3 regions of the Colwellia psychrerythraea 34H genome follow, and region 2 is predicted to be linked to each of the others. Evidence: predicted binding sites of a transcription regulator. Region 2 holds the regulator's gene; each other region holds the start of a gene.

Region 1 (7,104 bases), 450 kb from region 2:
AGCAGTTTAGTCATGACTTTTTTCATAATGATAAAATATCGTGATTAGGCTGATGGTAATCCGTTTGGTATAAGCTCAAAGAGGGTATAAATGAAAACTGATCAAAACGCTTATACAAAACAAGCTGCTCAGGCGCCTCCTTTAACGCCAGCAATACCGCTAACACAGGCAAAATTACAGGTGTTTTTGGGCGGTCATAGTAATGCGGGTATAAAAGCAACCAATGAAGATGCTTTTGCTTCACTAGTGCCCAAAGATGCAGAATTAACGGCTAAAGGTGTTGTTGCTGTCATTGCTGATGGTGTATCAAGTGCCAGTAAAGCAGCGGAGGCAGCGCAATTATCAGTGACACAATTTATTAATGACTATTACGCAACGCCGCAAACGTGGTCAACACAAAAGTCTGCTAGTAAGGTGTTATCTAGCTTAAATCAATGGTTATATGCACAAACCGATGCGGTTTCTGGTTACACATTACAATGGTTAACAACCTTTTCAGCATTGATAGTCAAATCGTCTACCGCCTATATTTTTCATGTCGGTGATACGCGTATCAGCCAGTATCGGCAACACGAGCTAGAAGTACTAACTAAGGACCATCAACAAAAGCAGGGACCATCTCATAGTGTGTTAACCCGAGCTTTGGGCGCTGATCATCGATTGCAAGTTGATGTGCAGCAAGTTGCTATTCAAGCGGGTGATATTTTTGTACTTACTTGCGATGGCGTTCATGAATATTTATCAGCTCAACAAATAAAAAAACAGTTAAATCAATTGCCACAGTCGCCTAGCACGCAAGCGTTAGAGCAGATGGCGAAATTACTGACGGAATTAGCGATAAAGAAGGGTAGTAAAGATAATGTCAGCTGTTTATTAGTTTATATCGGCGGTACGCCTAATAGGGCGTTAGTCGAAATTGAACGAGAACTGTTAAATAAAGCGATACCACCAGCGTTAGCGGTTGGTAATAGTATTGATGACTATGAAATTTGCAAAGTTATTCATGCCAGCATTCGGTCACATTTATATTTAGCGAAACACCCTAATGAGTCTGAGCCTTGTGTTCTTAAGGTTCCTTCAAAAAACCTCGCTGATGATAGTAGTTATTTACAAGGTTTCATACGTGAAGCTTGGCTAGGGGAAAGGTTAAGCAATAGTCATGTGATGAAAATAAAACGTGGCAGCGAGAATAGTCGCTTTCTTTATCATATTTGCGAATATATTGATGGCCAAACATTAGGGCAATGGATGTTTGATAATCCAAAACCTAATCTTGCACAAGTACGTGATATTGTCGGGCAAATTATTATCGCCTTACGTTCATTTCAGCGCTTAGAAGTTATTCATCGGGATTTAAAGCCTGACAACATAATGATTGATTCTTACGGCAAGGTTTTTCTCATTGACTATGGCACTGCGCTTATTGCATCACTGGCTGAAAATAATGATGTTGTTACCGAAACTGTGCCACAAGGCACATTGAATTATATCGCACCAGAAACCTTATTAACTTTACATGCTGACCACCAAAGCGATTTATTTTCCTTAGGCGTTATCACCTATGAAATGCTTTGTGGAGAATTGCCTTACAAGCCGATGCAAAGAGCTGATATGCACAGCTACACTGTTGATGACGAAAAAAGTCGCGTAGAAAATTATTCACAGTGGCAGTATCGTAGTATTAGACAATTTCGCAGCGATTTACCTTTCTGGCTTGATATGGTGCTGTCAAAAGCGACACAAGCCGATCCTAAGTTTCGTTTACAGGCGTATTCTGAATTTAAAGCTGATTTAAGCAAACCGACGGCTTCGGCATTGGAAGAATATAAAAGTCAGCCTATCTTACAGCGTAATCCGGTATTGTTTTGGCAAGGAGCTACCGCGTTATTTTTTATCTTATGGTTATCAACGATATTTTTCTAATGAACAATGAATTGATGGTTTAACTCATTAAGCTTTTAAGTTTTATCATCTATTTTTACTCTCACTGTAAGTTTGTCATCCTGCATTGAATTAACAACGAGTGGTGGACAGTGCTTGCGTTGCCAAGTGGTAAATAATACTCAATACGCTTGAGAAATAAAATTATTTAAGCTAGGTTTAGGCACAGAGTATCTGAAAATTAAAGTAATTATTCGCTTTAAATTGAAGAGGAACTTCAATTCTTATTATTAATGTTTCTAGTGCCAAGGTGAAAAGGATGTCTTCTATTAGAGCTATTGTAAAAGCCAAAAATACTATTTTGTTTAAGTTTTCTTTTGGTATGAGTCTGTTGTTTTTAGTGATGACTGCGGCGACCTATATGGTGGTTGACCTCGTGGTTAAAAATTACCTAGTCAATAAAAACAAAGAGTCGATCGACGAGATTGGTTCGCACATAGTCTCAGAGATATCCCAACGCATTAGTATCGCAGAAACCTTAACCCGACATTTGGCCGCAGCAGGGGAAACTTGGCCTCAAGACCCACAGCTATTCTACAAAGTTATTCCTCAAATGCTGAATATGAAAGAATACCAAGACATTATTGCTGGCGGTGGCGTGTGGCCTGAGCCTCAACAGTTCACCCTTGGTGTAGTGCGACGGAGCTTCTTTTGGGGTCGAGACAATTTTGGGGAATTGCAATACTTCGATCAATATAATGATGTCGAGGGCACAGGTTATCATGATGAAGAATGGTATGTGCCAGGTCGTTATAGCAAACAAGGTGAATGCCTTTGGTCTAAATCTTATATGGACCCGTATACATTAGCGCCGATGGTGACTTGTACCGTCGCCATGTTCAAACAAGAAGTATTTTCGGGCAATGCAACAGTTGATGTCAGTCTTCAACAACTCAAGAGTATATTACACCAAGGTAGTGCCAAACTCAGAGGATACGCTTATGCTGTAGACCGTAATAATAAGTTTTTGTCTTTTCCTGATGATGAGTTAACTAAAGTAGCCAATCGAGATAGTAATCACTTAACTCAAGAATATATTACAGTAAATCAACTGGCTGAAAAGCTTGAGTCCTTCCAACCTATTGCCGAAATCTTAACTGAGATAAACCAATCTTTGATTCAGTCTATAGCAGACAAAACAAGAGTACCGGCTGCAAATATTACCGAACAAAGTAAGCAAATATCTCCCTTAGACGCGCAATTAATTGTTGCCAATATGTCAACTATGCCAGATCAGAGTTCTCATCGTAATACTAAGACTATTTCAGTGATAAGTAAGCAAGATTTTCTACTTGGTGAAGCAGTGAATGTATCGGTATTTATTATACCAAAAACGTTGTGGAAGGTTGTTGTGGTCACCCCGCAAATGGTGGCGATAAATAGCGCAAGTAAGGTATCAAACCTGATCTTAATGTTGCTCATCGCAATCATGATTATTGCGGCTTTTTTGGGTTTTATTTATTGTCGACGCAGTTTAATTATGCCTATTTATCAAATGGTTAATCAGCTGCAACGGCCAGTTACTGAAGGTGGGCAGGTTTACCCAGAATTGCTCGATGACCGCAGACAGGATGAATTTGGTCTGCTGGCTTACCACTTTAATCAGTCTAAAATGGCGCTAGATAGTAACAACCGAGATCTAAAATTACAGATCAATGAACGTAAGCAGGCAGAATATCAATTAAAACATCTGGCGCTACATGATCCGCTGACGGGTTTGCCTAATAGACTATTATTTCAGGATCGGCTGGAACAGGCGATAGCACTGTCTGACCGTCACCAACATAAATTTGCCGTATTTTTTATGGATCTAGACAATTTCAAGATCATCAATGACACCATGGGTCATGACGCTGGTGATGAATTATTAAAGCAGGTTTCGTTAAGACTCTCTTGCACCGGGCGAAAGACTGATACGGTAGCGCGCCTAGGGGGTGATGAGTTTGCTTTTATTATCACTAAAGTTAATACAATTGAAGATGCGGTAACCTTCGCTCAGCGGCTCAACTCGTTATTGAAAACACCAATAGAAATTAACGGAAACAATATTAATATGGGTAGTAGTATTGGAATCACTATTTATCCTGACGATGCAGCTAATAGTGAGGAATTACTACGCAATGCCGATATTGCTATGTATCAGGCGAAGGATGATGGCAGAAATACAGTCCGCTTTTTTACCAGTGAAATGAATGCAAGATTGCAAAGAAATAAGGAAGTTTTGACTGACTTAGCTGAGTCTTTGACTAAAGAGCATTTTGAACTCTATTACCAACCGCTCTTTACTATCGACCAAAATATCTTGGTTGGAGCGGAAGCGCTCATCAGATGGCATCATCCTGAGAAGGGCATGATTCCTCCGGATCAATTTATTGCAGTTGCCGAGAAGAGTGGATTGATCAATGAATTGGGTGATTGGGTCTTAGCGCAGGCATGCCGCGAAATAAAAAACTTTTTGAATGCGGGGATTACAGTCTTTAAGGTGGCGATTAATATTTCTCCTGTGCAATTTAGGCGTAAAGATCTTTTACAGCATATGTTAATGATTCTTGCGCAACATGATGTTAGCGCAGAGCTTATCGAACTTGAAATCACAGAGGGTGCGGTGATGGATAATGTCGATCAAGCTATCGAGACAATGCAAGCCTTGCACGATGCAGGCTTTCAGTTGGCGATGGATGATTTTGGTACCGGTTATTCCTCACTAAGTTATTTGAAGCGTTTTCCGATCCAAAAGGTGAAAATAGATCGTAGTTTTATTTCAGACCTTGAGAATGACGATGATAGTAAATCTATTACCACCGCTATTATTCAAATGAGTCACTCGTTAGGATTGCATGTACTTGCTGAAGGTGTTGAAACCGAAGAGCAACTGCATTATCTACAAGCCGAAAAGTGTGATTATGTGCAAGGTTATTATACGGGAAGACCTATACCAGCCAGCGAGTTTATTAAAAACTTCAGCGAGTCCAAAAAAGGGAAATATGCTAACGGCGTCTGGACTGAATCAACGACAATGACTTAATCAAGACGCATGTTTCAGAGTGCCTGGGCTATATCACTTTTTCGATTAGTTAAAAGTCACTCTATTAGGCTTACTTAAATACTATCTACAAAATATCGCCTCGATAATATTAACCCATTCATCATCAAGAGAAATGACTATTGAATCACTCAATAGTCATTTCTTGACCCACGTTCAGCTTGTTTACCTTTTGTGAGAACGCTGCACCGTCCGAGTGCTAAATAATATTCACCCTAGTGCAAAGGGGTGATTTCCTAGGATGCAACTGGCATTAAATAATTGTTTTTATTGAAAAAAATATGTTGGCATCTAGCTTGCTCTACTAAACGCATCTTGAATAAAACCATGTTAATAGTGTGTCTTTGCTAAACGGTTTTATTTTATTCCCGCATTTTGAGTAGGATCGTCCTTATGAATACAGATAAACAGCTATTAACTAAAACTAATATTGTTGTGGTAGGTAACGGCATGGTTGGCCATCACTTTGTTGAGGAAATGGCTAAAAATCCAAACTATCAAATAACAGTGCTCTCAGCGGAGTCTCGCTTAGCTTACGATAGAGTTCACTTATCGGAATATTTTGGTGGTAAAACTGCTGACGATTTAGCAATGACTACACCGGAACATTATGAAGCCTTAGGGGTGACCTTTAAAACCAATGCTAAAGTGATCCTGATTGATAAAATCGTTCAATATGTGACGACTGAAAGTGGCGAAACTTATCATTATGATAAATTAATTTTAGCTACCGGCTCGTACCCATTTGTTCCTCCCATTCCTGGTAAGGACCAAGATCATTGTTTAGTTTATCGTACTATTGATGATTTAGAAGACATCGCCGCTAGCGCTAAAGAAAGCAAAGTCGGCGTGGTTATTGGTGGTGGTTTATTAGGTCTTGAAGCGGCAAACGCTATCAAGCAATTAGGTCTACAAACACACGTTGTTGAATTTGCCCCACAATTAATGGGTGTTCAAATTGATGGTGGTGGCGGTCGTTTATTAAGACAAAAAATTGAAGACTTAGGTGTACAAGTTCACACCTCTAAAGCGACAAGCGTAATCGAAAAAGGCAATACTAGCCGCTATAAATTATGTTTTAGTGACGAGACTGAATTAGAAACCGATCTAATTTTATTTTCTGCAGGTATTCGCCCGTATGACAACCTTGCACGTGAATTTGACCTTACTTTAGGTGAGCGTGGCGGTATTGTTGTTAACAATCAGTGTCAAACCTCAGACGAAAATATTTACGCCATTGGTGAATGTGCTTTATGGAATAACTTTATCTTTGGTTTAGTTGCACCGGGTTATGCTATGGCTAAAGTTGTCGCCAAACACATTGCTGGCTTTACTAATGAAGGAAATGGTGAAAACGGAGAAATTGCTGAGTTTACGGGTGCGGATATGAGTACTAAGTTAAAACTCATGGGCGTAGAAGTTGGCTCAATTGGTGATGCTCACGGTAAAACTGAAGGTGCATTAACCTACACTTACGAAAATCAACCTGAAGGTGTTTATAAGAAAATAGTAGTCTCTTCGGATAAAAAATCCTTACTAGGTGCTGTGCTTATTGGTGATACCAGTGAATACGATACCTTATTGCAATATATGCTTAATGCCATTGAATTACCTGAGTCTCCAGAAGGTCTTATCTTACCAATGGCTGCTGATAAGCCGACATTAGGTGTTGATGCCTTACCTGATACGGCAACCATTTGTTCATGTCATAACGTCACTAAAGGCGACATTATTGCTTCTATTGATGCAGGCGCGATGACCGTTGGCGATGTTAAAAGCTGTACTAAAGCCGGCTCTGGTTGTGGTGGCTGTGCTGCCTTGGTTAAAAGCGTTGCTGATAACGAATTTGAAAAACGCGGTGTTGAAGTTAAGAAAGACATTTGTGAGCATTTTGCTTATTCACGTCAAGAAATATACGACATTGTTAGTGTTGGAAAAATCAAAACCTTCGACGAGCTACTTGAAAAACATGGTCGTGGTCTAGGTTGTGAAATTTGTAAACCGGTAGCTGGCTCTGTGCTTGCTTCTGTATGGAATGACTACATTCTTAAAAAACCTCATTTATCTCTACAAGATACTAACGATACCTACCTTGGTAACATGCAAAAAGATGGTACCTA
Region 2 (7,104 bases):
TTAGAACTACATTAGCGAGCTTAGAACAAGTGAAATTATTTAAATATAGTTATTCTATATTTCATTAATTTTATGATGATATCAGTTTGCTAATGAGTTCCCAAAGGGCGAGTACCTAATAAAGGCAAAGGCTTACATGCATCGTTATTTATATTGACAAGGAAATTACCATTCTCTTCAATTAATGCCTTACCTCTAAGCCTTTTCATTCTCGCTAAGTGGGCAATAAATTGGTCCACTTGGTTTTATTATTGTTGAAAAGAATAACAGCTTTCTTTGGAAAACAGCTGAAAGTCGGCTTAAGTTTATCGTAACTTAGTGGTTTTATCAGCTTTTTTATCTTATAAGGGGAGCTTTTATATAGGTTTTTTTATTCAGCTTCGTCGAACTTATCAGAAATAAGTTGGCATATTTCAGCGAGTGCCAACTGTGCGTCTTTGCCTTGTGCGGTGATATTTACCATTTTTCCTTGACCGCCTGCTAGTAACATTAGCGCCATAATACTACCAGCGTCGGCTTCTTTACCGGCTAATTCTAGGGTGATTTTCGCGGCAAACTTTTGGCTTAATTGCGCTAATTTAGTTGCGGCACGAGCGTGTAAACCCAATTTATTACAAATGGTCACTTGTTGAGAGATAACATTCACTGTTGTGCTCACTTATTAGGTGGATTTAATATCAATATCTCTATGATGCGTTTGTATATCATCACGCTCTTTACGGAAATTCTTAGCTAACATCTCAGCGATATAAACAGATCTATGCTTACCACCAGTACAACCAATGGCTATAGTCACATAGCTACGATTATTTCGTTCTAGATGTGGTAACCAAGTCATCATAAAACTGTTAATTTGCCAAATAAATTTAGTAACAATAGCTTGGCTGGCAAGAAAGTCTTTTACTTCTTGATCGACGCCTGTTTGACCTTTGAGTGATTTTTCCCAAAATGGATTAGGTAAGAATCTAGCGTCAAATACATAATCAGCATCAACAGGAATACCGTGTTTAAAACCAAACGATTCAAATACTAATACCATAGAGCCTGTTTTTTTACCTAAAATCCGCTCTCTGACTAAATCAGCCAATTGATGAGGGCTAAGTTGACTGGTATTTATATATAGATCGGCATTAGTAGATATAGGCTCGAGTAATGATTTTTCTAAAGCAATTGCTTGATCAAGTGCCATATTCTCTTTAATAAGGGGATGCAAACGGCGTGTTTCACTAAAGCGTCTGATTAAGTCATTATCATCGGCATCTAAAAATAACGTGTTAACGTCTACTGCTTTAGGTAAATAAGCAATAATTTCTGGGATATCTTCTGGGTCTTTCGGTAAGTTTCGAACATCGAGACTTACCGCAACGTTTTCATAGTCATTGATAACAGTATGGGTTAATGCCGGCAGAAGATTAATAGGGATGTTGTCTACACAATAATAACCAAGATCTTCTAAAACTCTTAGTGCAACCGATTTACCTGAGCCTGAGCGACCACTAACAATGATTAATTTCATTTATACTATTCCGAATGCGCGGCAACTTATACCCAAGCCACATGAAGATGCAGGTTTCAGCTGGAATTAGAAACGCCTTTAGGCAAGGCATTGATTGAAGAGAATAGTTATTCTATTGTCGAAATCAATAACGTAGCATAAAGCGTTTCTAAACCAGCCCTATGGGGCCCCTGAGCGGCTTATGCTCGTCGTTGCCTCCTTTTTTAAGGGAATAATCCTTAATAAAATGAGGCGCCTTGATCATAAATCGCTCAGCGGTCCTGAAACACACAGCTTCAAGTGGCTTGGGTATATCTATTGCTAGCTTGCTTGTTGAATTAAGTTATAGAGTGCCTGATTATCATTGCATTTTCGAACTTGCTTGATCATCTTTTTATCACTAAATAGTTTAGCAATATTTTGTAGCGTATCTAAATGTTCTTGGCAGCTATTTTCGGGCACAAATAAGGCAACAAAAATATCTACGTCTCTATTATCTATGGCATCAAAATCGATTGCCTTTTCTGTTGTTATTAACACCGCAACAGCTTTACTTGTATTGGGCAATCGACCATGTGGGATCGCAATACCGTTACCTATACCAGTGCTACCCATTTTTTCTCTATTGAGTAAACTATCTAATAGTTCATCTTGCTCTATATCAGTTATTTGAATCGCAGCGAGTTGACAAATTCTTTCTAGAATACGTTTTTTACTGGTTACTGCTACATCACAACTAGTACAGCTTGTTGTTAATATTTCGGATAATTGCATAATCGTGTTAATGGTTTTAAGGCGCCACTTACGCTAAATCATTTAGCTCAGGACGCCTGCTTTAATAGGCTTTAATTACTTTAAAGCGGTCTTTCGGGCTAACTCAACTTAATGATGAGAAACCTTAGCTTTATACTTAAGAATCTGCCTATCAAGTTTATCAACTAAGGTATCAATAGAGGCATACATATCGGTGTTGACTGCAGAAGCAAATACTTCACTGCCATTCATATGAACATTAGCTTCAGCTTTTTGATTAAGCTTTTCTACGGTAAGTACAACATGGACATTATTAATGTGATCAAAATGTCGTTCTAATTTTGAGAATTTTGTATCGACATATTCGCGCAATGAACTAGTTACTTCAACATGGTGTCCAGAAAGATTAATTTGCATAAACATGATCCTTTTATTGTAGTCTTCTAAAGTAAACTCTTACGTTGATTTGACGGTGGTATCGCTAATGATTCTCGATATTTAGCAATTGTACGTCGTGCCACTTTTATTCCCTGCTCAGCTAATAAGTTAGCCATTTTACTATCACTTAACGGTTTAGCAGGTGTTTCCGCTAAGATAAGTTTTTTAATCAAAGAACGAATTGCTGTAGATGAACATTCACCACCATTCTCTGTACTGACATGACTAGAGAAGAAGTACTTGAGTTCAAAGATGCCTCTTGGCGTGTGCATATACTTTTGTGTTGTAACACGTGAGATGGTGGATTCGTGCATATCAACAGCTTCAGCTATATCGTTTAGTACCATAGGTCTCATGGCTTCAGCACCATGTTCTAAAAAACCTTGCTGGCGTTGAACAATACAATTGGACACTTTAAGTAGTGTGTCATTGCGAGATTCTAAACTCTTAATAAACCATTTAGCTTCTTGTAAGTTGGATCTAATAAATTGTCCATCATCAGTTGACGACTTCATTGTTTTAGACATTGCCGCATACTGTTTATTAATCGACAATTTAGGTGCAGTATCAGAATTTAATTCAACGACCCAACGGCCATTTTTTTTCTCAACAGAAACATCTGGAATAACATACTGGTCATCGCCTTTAATTACCGCATCACCCGGACGAGGGTTCAAGCTTTGAATTAAACGCATTACTTCACGTAGCTGATCTTCTTTTAATTTGGTTTTACGCATTAACTGGCGATAGTCTCGATTACCAAGTAGATCGATATGGTCGTTGATTATTAATTTACTTTCTTTCAGGTAAGGGGTATCAGCACTAAATTGATTTAATTGAATAAGTAAGCAATCAGGAATGGAGCGAGCTGCGACACCAATAGGATCAAACATATTAATACGTTTTAATACGGCTTCTACTTCATCAAGCTCGAGCCCTTCAGTGCCAACACTCTCTAAGATATCTTCTGGTGATACAGTTAAATAACCGGCGTCATCGACTGCTTCTATAATAGCAATTGCGATGGTTTTATCAGTATCGCTGAAAGGGGTTAATTCCATTTGCCATAATAAATGATCTTGAATGGAATCAGTGGTTTCACCCTGATAGGTGTAGTCATCAGCAGGGCTACTTACTGCGCCAGTATTTGATACCCCAGCACTGTAGCTTTCTTCCCAAGTAGTATCTATATTTAGTTCTTCTGGTATATCACTTTTTTCCATCGCCTCAGTAGTACTGATTTCGTCAATACTGGCCTGCTGTTCTTCACTACCATCGCCCGCAGGTTGATCCGTTTTTTCTTCATTAGTATTGGATGAAAAGGCTTCTTCAAGATTATTTTGTTCACTTGAATTATCACTTTGAGCTTTTTCATCAAGTTCAAGTAATGGATTGCTCTCTAAAACTTCTTGAATTTCTTGTTGTAACTCTAACGTAGACAATTGCAACAGCTTAATAGCTTGTTGCAATTGTGGAGTCATTGTTAAGTGTTGTCCAATACGGAGCTGTAGTGTAGGGCGCATCTAGGTTATATGATTTCCTATTTATTATTCTTAGTAGTTACGCTATTACAATGGGTAACTACTATTCTATTAAGTATTCTGGCTAAATATACTAGCCTATCGCTTTACTATAGCGTGAATTGTTCGCCAAGGTATACATCTCTGACTTTTTGATTAGCAAGAATTTGATCTGCATTACCTTGCGCAATAATTTCACCATGACTAACTATATAAGCATGCTCACAAACGTCTAATGTTTCTCTCACATTATGGTCTGTTATCAAGATACCTATGCCTCGCTGCTTTAAGTGTAAGATGATTTTTTTAATGTCGCCAACCGAAATTGGGTCAACACCAGCAAAGGGCTCATCTAATAAAATAAATTGAGGATCTGCAGCGAGTGCTCGGGCAATTTCAACTCTTCGTCTTTCGCCACCGGATAAGCTCATGCCGGTATTGTCTTTGATATGACAAATGTGAAACTCTTCTAATAAATTTTCAAGTTTCTCAGCGCGCTGGGTTTCACTAAGCTCTTTACGTGTTTGTAATATCGCCATAATATTATCAGAAACAGTTAGCTTTCTAAAAATTGAGGCTTCTTGAGGTAAATAGCCAATACCGCTTCGGGCTCTTTCATGCATAGGAGCAAGGGTAAGGTCTTGACCGTTGAGTTTGATCGAGCCATTGTCATTGGGGACTAAGCCAACAATCATATAAAAGGATGTGGTTTTTCCGGCGCCATTGGGGCCTAATAAGCCAACTATTTGTCCTGCGTCAACTTGCAAACTAACATTCTTAACGACTTGTCTACTTTTATAAGACTTCGATAAACCATCGGCAATCAGTGTATTTACAGGTGTTGTTTTCACTGTGTTAGTTGTCACTACTGTCGCCTTCTTTTTCTACTACCTTGTCAGTTGGTTTTTCTTCTTTAGATTTTTCGTAAGTCTCTTTCTGTTTCTTGAGTACCGTTGGTTGTAAAATAGTAGTAACAGGCTGATTATTAGCGCTCCGTGCTTGTAGTTTTTCACTGACAGTATTATAAGTTATTTCATTACCACTGACTTCACTTCCAGCTTGCTTGACTAGGGCATTACCTGAAATAATGATTGTATTCGAGTTAGGGCTATAGGTTATTTCATCTGCCTGCAAGGTAATTAAGCTACCATCTTCTAGTTGTTGCTCGAATATAGCAGGTTTGCCTTTTGCCAAATAAGTTTCATTTTTTTCATCATTCTTCTTATTAACTTGACTAAAGACTTTAACTACATCGGCGGTAATAGAAATAGAGCCTTGACGAATAATAACATTATCTAAATAACTGATAATTTTATTTTTTAGATCGGCATCTTGACTTTCAGCGACTATAATTATTTCCTGTTCCAAATCTTTTATTGCCGCCAAAGCGTTACTGACAAAGAGTAAACTTGAGGCTACGGCTAAAACTGAAACTGTTTTTTTAATTAAATTAACTTTCATCATGTTTTTTATAAATAGTACGTTCATGCTGGATTAAGGTCATTTTTTTTGTGTTTAAATCGATAATTAATCCTGAGCCGTACATGGTGAAATCTCTTCCCACCACAACAACTGATTGCTCTGAACTAATGATATTGGTTTTTAAATCTAATGCTATTGTTTTGCAGTGAATCTCTTTTATTAAGCCGTCAATTTCTGTCGCTTTAATATGTACTTGATTCTTTAGCTCTACACGGTTGTCTTTGTAAAGTGTCGCTTCTTGCGCACTGACCTTCCATGGCTGGCCTTCTTTTTGCGGATATAATGTGTAATTCGGCAATTCAAAGTAACTGACTTCCAAATCAGAGTAATGCTCCATTCTTTCTGCTTCAATAGTGTGGGAGAGTTGCCCTAAGTCACTATAGATTTTACTTTCTAGCTGCTCAGCAATAAAATCCGGACGTTGCTCATCAACAATTAAAGTATCTTGTTCTATTGATGCACTACGCCATTCAATAATGCCATAAATTAGCGCACTAAGCAGTAAGACAAATAGCGCTAGGCTATTTAATCGATTCATATACTGGCGCCTGATGCTTTGTCTAAGCTATTTTGGCTTTGCATGATCAAATCACATGTCTCTCTTACCGCGCCAAATCCACCACGAGTAAAAGTGGTATAATTGGCAGAACGAAGAACTAAAGGATGTCCATCGGAAACACTAATGCCTAAGCCAACGGCTTCAATACAAGGTAAATCAGGTACATCATCACCAATGTACGCTACCTCTTCAATAGTAATGTTTAATTGTTCAATTAAATCAATTAATGCAGGTAACTTATCTTCTTGGCCTTGAATAATATGTGCAACATTTAATGCTTTCATACGATACTCAACGATAGCTGAAGTTCTTCCCGTAATAATCGCAACATCAACGCCACTAGCACCTAAGGCCTTAATGCCAAAACCATCTTTTGTATGAAAAGCTTTTAGCTCTTCACCATCATTGCCTAAATAAATTCTGCCATCAGAAAATACACCATCGACATCACATACCAGTAACTTTATTTGTTGCGCTTTAGCTAAAACGTTGTGTTCTACATTGCCATATAGGGTATTCATTAAAGTACTCCGGAACTTAAGAAGTCATGCATATTCATTGCACCTACAGGTATATTGTTGCTATCGACAATGATAAGGCCGTTTATTTTTTTATCTTCCATTATTTTTAGCGCCTGTGCGGCAAGCATATCACTCTGCGCTACACTAGGGTTATGGGTCATTACTGTGTTAATACTTTCACTGTGGATATCTATCCTATTGTCTAATACCCTGCGAAGATCACCATCAGTAAATAAACCGACTAGTTGTTGTTGTTCATTAACTATAGCAGTCATGCCCAGGCCTTTTAAGGACATTTCAACTAAGGCGTCTTTGATAAGAGCATTTTCCGAAATC
Region 3 (7,104 bases), 900 kb from region 2:
TATTAACGACGCACTTAAACAGGGCCTGCTCGGACGCATATATCTCCTAGAGGAGGATTATGTTCAAGCATTACCTAAGTTAACCGTTTTTTATCAGACTTATCCGAGCAGTCAAAATGCTATTTATTTAGCAGGGGCTCATTTAGGCAATAAAGATAATGCCAAGGCAGTAAAAGTGTTAGAGCACTATCTGACTATTGATGCAAACAATAACCGTATTGAAACAATGCTCGCGGGAATATACCTCGAAAATGATAGTGATAAGGCTATTGCTGTCTATGATGACGTTGTTAAAAAACAACCGAAAAATGTAGTTGCCCATAACAACCTTGCTTGGTTATATTTAGAGCAAGATAATATCAGTAAAGCCCTAGAACATGCTGAAAAGGCATTAGAATTGGCACCGCAAATTGCTAATATTGTCGATACATACGCTAAGGTTTTATTAGGGTCCGGTGATAAAAGAGCGGCCTTGCAATATGCAAGTAAAGCTTCTGAAATAGCCAAAGGGAAGGACGTTGATATTCAATTGAATTATGTTGAAGCACTTATTGCTAATAATCGAATAAATGAAGCAAAAGATTTATTAGCTAAAGTTGCTACCGCAACAGATGAGCAGAAAAATAAAAAATCAAAACTACTAGCGCAATTATAATTTTGCCTAGCAAATTCTAAAAAACGACTGCAATGGCAGTCGTTTTTAGTTTATTTAAGGTGAATAAAATAGATAAAGAGAATTGATATGAAAAAGTATATAAAACCTTCAGCCATACTATTAACGTTAATCTTAAGTGCGTGTAGTGAAACAAAAACAGTACAGCAATTGATCAGTAGTGGTAACAGCTTTGTTCAAGTTAGGGATTTTTCTAGTGCTGTAATAGAATTTAAAAATGCGGTCCGTCTAGAACCTAAAAATGCTAATGCTCGCTTTGAACTAGGAAATGCTTATTTAGAGCAAGGTAATTTTGTTAATGCAGAAAAAGAATTTTCTCGGGCCGTAGAATTAGGCCTAGATTTTTCTAATATCGCTGCACTTATGGCAAGAGTAAACACTCATTTAGATAAAGCGGATGAGGTTTATCAGTTAGTTGAACGTAGTGATGAATTGACGGATGATGATTATGTTGAGGTATTAACTTATGCAGGTATTACTGCATTAAAACAGAACCGAATCTCTCAAGGGCAAGATTATTTAACACAAGCGATAGTAATTAATCCAGATGCTGCTTATAGCCGGATAGCACAAGCTTATGTTCATTATGCGGATCGAGAGTTTTCTCAAGGTATAGTCGTTATTAGTAATTTACTTAATGAGAAAACTGATGCTACAGAAGCAATGTTGATACAAGGACATTTGTATTATGCACAGCAAGAATTTGAGCATGCCAGTGGGGCTTTTGCGCTTTATCTTAATTATCATCCACAAGATCATAAAATACGTTTTTTCGAAGTAAATAGTCTAATTAAAGCCGAAAAGTTTGAACAAGCAAATGTAATCACAAATACCTTATTAAAAGCATTTAAAGACTCTTCCTTAGCATTACAATTTAAAGCACAACTCGAATATCAAAAGAAAAATTATAGTGCAGCAAGAGATTATGCCGAAGAAGCATTACAGCATGGTCAAGACTTTTTAGGAGCTAAAATTATTGCAGGGGTTAGTTCATATTTTTTAGGGGACGTAGAACAAGCATATACCAAGTTAAATGGCATTGTTGAACGAGTGCCTAATAACCTCTTAGTTAAAAAAATCCTTGCAGTAACTAAGTTTGAGCTAGGGTATTACGCCGATGCAGCCGAAAATTTTTCATCTCTTGAGGGGCTTACCTCTGCGGATCTACAACTATTGAAAAGTTCAAGTGCAAGTTTAATGGGGATTGGTTATGTGGATAATGCATTGTCCTTAATAAATAAAGCGGAAGAATTTTCTCCAGATAATGCACAGGTAGCGGCGCAAAAAGGCCTTATGCTCTTATCCCAAAATGATATTAGTGGCATTAATTCGATGAAGCGTGCTGTTGAGCTTGACCCTTCACTCACTTATGTCCAAGTGGCATTAGCTATAGGGTATCTAAATATAGGTGAAGAAAATAAAGCTCAAAAAATAGCGGATTTATATAAAGATAAGATTGACGAGGCAGATGTAGGACATGTGTTGGAAGGCTTCATTTATTTGAATAACAAACAAAGTGCTAATGCGCAAGTCAGTTTTGAAAAAGCACTTTCATTAAATCCTAAAAATATTGCCAGTTTGTATAACCTAGGTTTACTCCATAAAAGGGCTGCAGAAAATTCAAAAGCAATTATCTACTTTGATCGACTTATAGCATTATCTCCTGAGCATAAGGGAGCTTTAAAATCATTAGTCTCTATAGCTGTAAATAAAGAATATTTAGAAGAAGTTCTTACTATTCTAGTTAGGAATCATCAGACCGATAACCTCTATAGCATAATCGCACTAGCACAAGTTTTAAGAATAGATCAGCAAGTTGCTAAAGCAGTTACAACATTAGGGGGGATTGATAAATCTGTTAAGTTAACATCAAATTATTTTATGTTGTTGGGTGATAGTTATTTAGAGTTAGAAAAGTATCTAAAAGCTAATGCAATCTTTGAGCAAGGTTTAGCCCTTGAACCTAAAGATTACCTGTTGAATATTAGATATATTAGTACATTAGAGTGGCTAGGTGATTATACTGCAGCTCTGGATCAAACAAGGAGACTGCATAAGTATTATCCTAACAATATAAATATCACCACGTCGCTAATTTATCTTGAGGTGAGAAATAAAAACTATCAAGAAGCAAAATATTTATTAGAAGCTATAAAGGGCCAAAAAAGCAATCATCATCAACTCGATGCTATTGCAGGTGAAATTTATAGTTATGAAAAGGATTACCCTCAAGCAATTGAACATTTTTCTGTAGTTTACGAAAAAGAACCAACGGAGTTAAATTTACTCAACTTAGCACGAACATTAGGATTTGATAAACAAAATAAACAGGCAGAGAGACTATTAGAGTTATATCTTGATAAGAACCCCAACAATAGTAAAATTCGTTTTTTACTTGCAGAATTATACAACCCACAAGATAGAAAGAAGAGGGTTGTTCAATACCAAGTTTTATCGACACAAATACCTAATAATGCAATCGTATTTAATAATTTGGCATGGAATCAATTCAAATTAAAGCAAACTGCTGAAGCACTTATAAATATAGAGAAGGCATACCAATTACAACCTGATAGTTTAGCAATCCAAGAATCTTACGGTGTTATTCTCATAGCAAATAACAAATTAAGCCAAGGAATTAATATACTCGAAAGCGCTATTTTGTCTGGTTCAACTGATGCTGCAGCAAAGGAGTATTTGATTAAAGCTAAGACTTTACTCAATAATCAAGGTAAGTCTAGTGGCTAGATTGGTAACTTAAAGCTGTCAGTATTTTTTACATTTATTTCTATTTTATTTCTATTTTATTTGTATTTTATCTCTTAATTTTTGATAATTAAGCTTTTTATTTTTTTGGTACGGTACGTGCATTAGTTGACAGAATGAATATTAACTAAAATAGTTTTATGTTAATAAAAGCACATTAAATAAAGGACACAATAAATTATGAATAAGTTTTCTAAAATATTAACTGCAGGTGCATTAGTATTGTCAAGTATTTCAGCTTCAGCATCAGAGATCACAGTTGGTGGTGTAACTTGGGACCCTGATTATCAGACTTTGTTAGCAACTGACTTTATTGGTGCTGTTGAATTTGCTCAATGGTTTTCTACTGCAGGGCTTAATTCATCGGGAGCTCCAATTATTACTCCAGCATTTCCAGGTACAGTAGGCTCAATGCTACAAGGTGTAGGCGAAATTACTCGCTTTAATGGAAAAACAGATTTTGTTTGTACTACTTGTGAATTGACTGTTACTTTTGGTGGCATGCTTTTTGATAATGACCTCACTGATGGCTCTGTATATGATTTAGCTGCTTCAGCAAGTACAGGTTTTTTAAATATTTACTTTGATAATACGGCAAATTTTGATCTGGGCGGCTTTGCCTCACAAGTTGACTCAGATGCTGCTGCGGATGGTTCTTTATTTTTATCTCTAGGCTTTGATACCTTACAACAAGGTCCTGGATATACAGCCCAAGTAGGTCATTTAGATTCATTTTGGAGTGTTAGTGGCGGTGCAGCGGCTGAATATTTTGATACTGATTCTCAGCTTTTTGGTTCAGATCTTGGTTTTGCTGCCACTGTAGACTTTCAAAATAACCTATACGGTATTGGGGGTGGCGTTGCTTCAGGTAACTCTATCCCAGAACCTACTAGTTTAGCTATTTTCGGCTTAGGTCTTTTAGGCTTAGCTGGCGCAGCTCATCGTAAAGCTTAGTATTGCTAAATAGCAAACTTTATTGGTTTGACTATTAATCAAGCTTTAGACAAAAAAACCTCCGTTAGGAGGTTTTTTTATACCTGCAATATAGGAATATGAAAGTGAAGTCATATTGGACCAAGGGTCAGTAATAACTAAAGGTTAGATGCTTTTGTGTTCTCTAGACTAGAGGATTAATAGCCACATACAAAAAAGCCCCAGTTTAACTAAGTTAAACTGGGGCTTTTTATAGGACTTGAAAAAGCGAAAGCTTATTTCATGTTAGCGTAGTAAGCCGCTAAGTTTTCCATGTCGGCAGGAGAAAGCGCCATAACCATACCTTTCATTGTAGGGTCGTTACGTTTGCCTGATTTAAAGTCGTTAAGTTGCTTTGTAAGGTAAGCTTCTTTTTGACCCGCTAAGTTAGGGTAAGTTGGTACAGCAGAAACACCAGCAGCACCGTGACAAGCTGCACACATTACTGATTTTGCTTTACCAGCTGCTGCATCACCAGCAAATACAGGAGATGCCATCATAACCGTCGCTGTTGCAACAGCAAACATAAGTTTATTCATAGTTTCACTCTCTTTGGTTCTAAGGTATTTGTAACCAAGGTCAAATGCAAGCATGATAGCTGAGTTACAAAGATAAAATTCTCTCTTGAGTATATGAAAATTAGAGGAACTTGTCGTGGATTTTTTTGTCAAAAGCCCTGATTAACATCAAACTTTAGTCGTATAATTAACTATATTTTACAAGATATGAACATTGGTGATTATGAACTCCGTTACAATTCCACAAAGTCTTGAGTCGTTAACATATCAAGTAGACTACTTGAACGTAACATTTAAAAACGACTGGTGCCAAGAAAATATCGCAACATTAATTGACCTGCTATTTTTACCTATCATGCCAGTTACTATGCAAGAGAAGATTATTGGCGCTGATCGGGAAAACATTCGCTTTCGCTGGGATAATAATAATTTTGTGTTGAACTTTGATTACTATAGTCAATCATGCTGGATCGAAGGGCAAGATAGTCCAAGTACAGAGCAATTAGCAACCCTTCACTTGGCTATGACAAAATAATGAAAATAAGTGAGCAACCCATTAATAAGATTTTAATCAGCTCATGCTTTTTAGGTGAGCGCGTTCGTTATAACGGAGTGGTGAAACCACTTGTGAACAAACTATTGCAGCAATGGCAAAAACAAGGTCGCTTAATTTCTATATGTCCTGAAGTTATTTCAGGGTTACCTGTTCCGAGACCACCTGCAGAAATAGACCCGAACACAAAGCAAGTCATCACGATAGAATCTATTGATGTCACTGAACAGTTTGATAAAGGGGCTAAAATTGCACTACATTTATGTCAGCAGCATAATATTCAATTAGCCCTATTAAAGGAATCAAGCCCCTCATGTGGTAGTAATACTATTTATGACGGAACATTTAGTCAGAAAAAGATTATTGGGGAAGGAGTAACAACCAAACTTTTACGAGTACATGGCATCAAAGTATTTTCTGAAGCTTCTATTGAAGAATTGGCTGCACAAATTGATAAGTAGTCTTTTTCAATAAATACATAATAAAATTGCTAGTCTAAATATACTCATTACCAATCAAGATGGATGTTTCAGAGTCCTGCACTTTGAATGATACCGGGTATAGTATAAAATGTGCTGCAAGGGAACTGAACTATATTGACGAGTAATGAATACAAACGAAGCAACTACAAACGTGAATAATTTACAGAGTACGCAGACCTATAAAGCTGGAAGTAAGGTTAAGCACTTTCATCAATTTTTTACTGCTTATCTTATTGTCATTTTTTTGGTTATTGTTGTTGGATTATCCACAATAGTGTTTTTTTTAGCACAGGAGTACAAACACTCTCAAACGTCAATAACTGAACAGCTTTTTTCATTACAAACACAATATCTACAACAAACTTACCTGATTAATGCTGATAAGCTTATTGATAGCATATTGAAAAATATCGATTCGAATGATTTGATCCCTCTTCAACAAGCACTTTCTCTACAAAGTAAAAAACTATCATTACTAAAATCTGAATATAAAAATAGTTATCAACAATGGTTTTCTAGTAATAATCATGCTATGGACCTACTTACACGTATTGAATCAAGTCATACAAATAACGAATTAGTAAAATCTAAGTCATTAATTCAACTTGATACTTTACTTGATGCCATTAATATCCAATTGAATAAACAACAGACAAACTCAAAGCAAGCAGTGCTGTTATCCAAAGTAGAAAGTCAGCTCACCAATGTAGTAGCGAAACTTAAACGTTTGGATTTAAATACGACATTTAGAAAGTTTGAACAGTTAAGCAAACAAATGGATGAAATGTTTATTACTGATTATGCCAAGCAATTGGCAAATCAACAGTACGAAAGCCAAGGAATGGCTGACATTGTCAGAGACTTCATTCGTTTTGAAGATCTAATATTAAAAGACGATTTATTGGCTAAATGGCAAGATAACTTACACTTAATAGAAAAGTATCAACAACAGCTTCTTGTCCAACAGGAACAATTGAAAAATATTATCGATAAGCTGTTAGGAAGCCAGCAGGGGGGGGCTGTATTGGCAATTAGTGATTATGCAGGAATCAATAAAGAAGCTGTATTGTTTAACCTGTTACCAAAATGGGTAGTTACTGCTTTTACTGTTGTACTTATCAGTCTTGCCGGTTTACTTTT

The links. Region 2 encodes sigma-54, which starts transcription at its own class of promoters, with help from an activator protein. Its sites were predicted from a motif close to GTTGGCACGNNNNTNGNNT; they were not measured.
Region 1: a site for sigma-54 is predicted at 5,268-5,286, ahead of nirB (nitrite reductase large subunit NirB). Genes of this name have one in related genera too.
Region 3: a site for sigma-54 is predicted at 3,526-3,544, ahead of CPS_RS01420 (PEP-CTERM sorting domain-containing protein). Genes of this name have one in related genera too.

The regions. Positions count from the first base shown of each region.
Region 1 is NC_003910.7:5,244,818-5,251,921, reverse strand. It holds gene CPS_RS22275 (bifunctional protein-serine/threonine kinase/phosphatase) at 91-1,923, shown strand; gene CPS_RS22270 (EAL domain-containing protein) at 2,201-4,966, shown strand; gene nirB (nitrite reductase large subunit NirB) at 5,378-7,104, shown strand, end outside.
Region 2 is NC_003910.7:4,791,585-4,798,688, reverse strand. It holds gene CPS_RS20385 (HPr family phosphocarrier protein) at 371-646, opposite strand; gene rapZ (RNase adapter RapZ) at 662-1,516, opposite strand; gene ptsN (PTS IIA-like nitrogen regulatory protein PtsN) at 1,817-2,269, opposite strand; gene hpf (ribosome hibernation promoting factor) at 2,378-2,665, opposite strand; gene CPS_RS20365 (RNA polymerase factor sigma-54) at 2,692-4,209, opposite strand; gene lptB (LPS export ABC transporter ATP-binding protein) at 4,317-5,057, opposite strand; gene lptA (lipopolysaccharide transport periplasmic protein LptA) at 5,062-5,670, opposite strand; gene lptC (LPS export ABC transporter periplasmic protein LptC) at 5,657-6,226, opposite strand; gene kdsC (3-deoxy-manno-octulosonate-8-phosphatase KdsC) at 6,223-6,768, opposite strand; gene CPS_RS20340 (KpsF/GutQ family sugar-phosphate isomerase) at 6,768-7,104, opposite strand, start outside.
Region 3 is NC_003910.7:318,514-325,617, forward strand. It holds gene prsT (XrtA/PEP-CTERM system TPR-repeat protein PrsT) at 1-655, shown strand, start outside; gene prsT (XrtA/PEP-CTERM system TPR-repeat protein PrsT) at 743-3,421, shown strand; gene CPS_RS01420 (PEP-CTERM sorting domain-containing protein) at 3,620-4,393, shown strand; gene CPS_RS01425 (c-type cytochrome) at 4,648-4,950, opposite strand; gene CPS_RS01430 (DUF3630 family protein) at 5,153-5,464, shown strand; gene CPS_RS01435 (DUF523 domain-containing protein) at 5,464-5,943, shown strand; gene CPS_RS01440 (hypothetical protein) at 6,116-7,104, shown strand, end outside.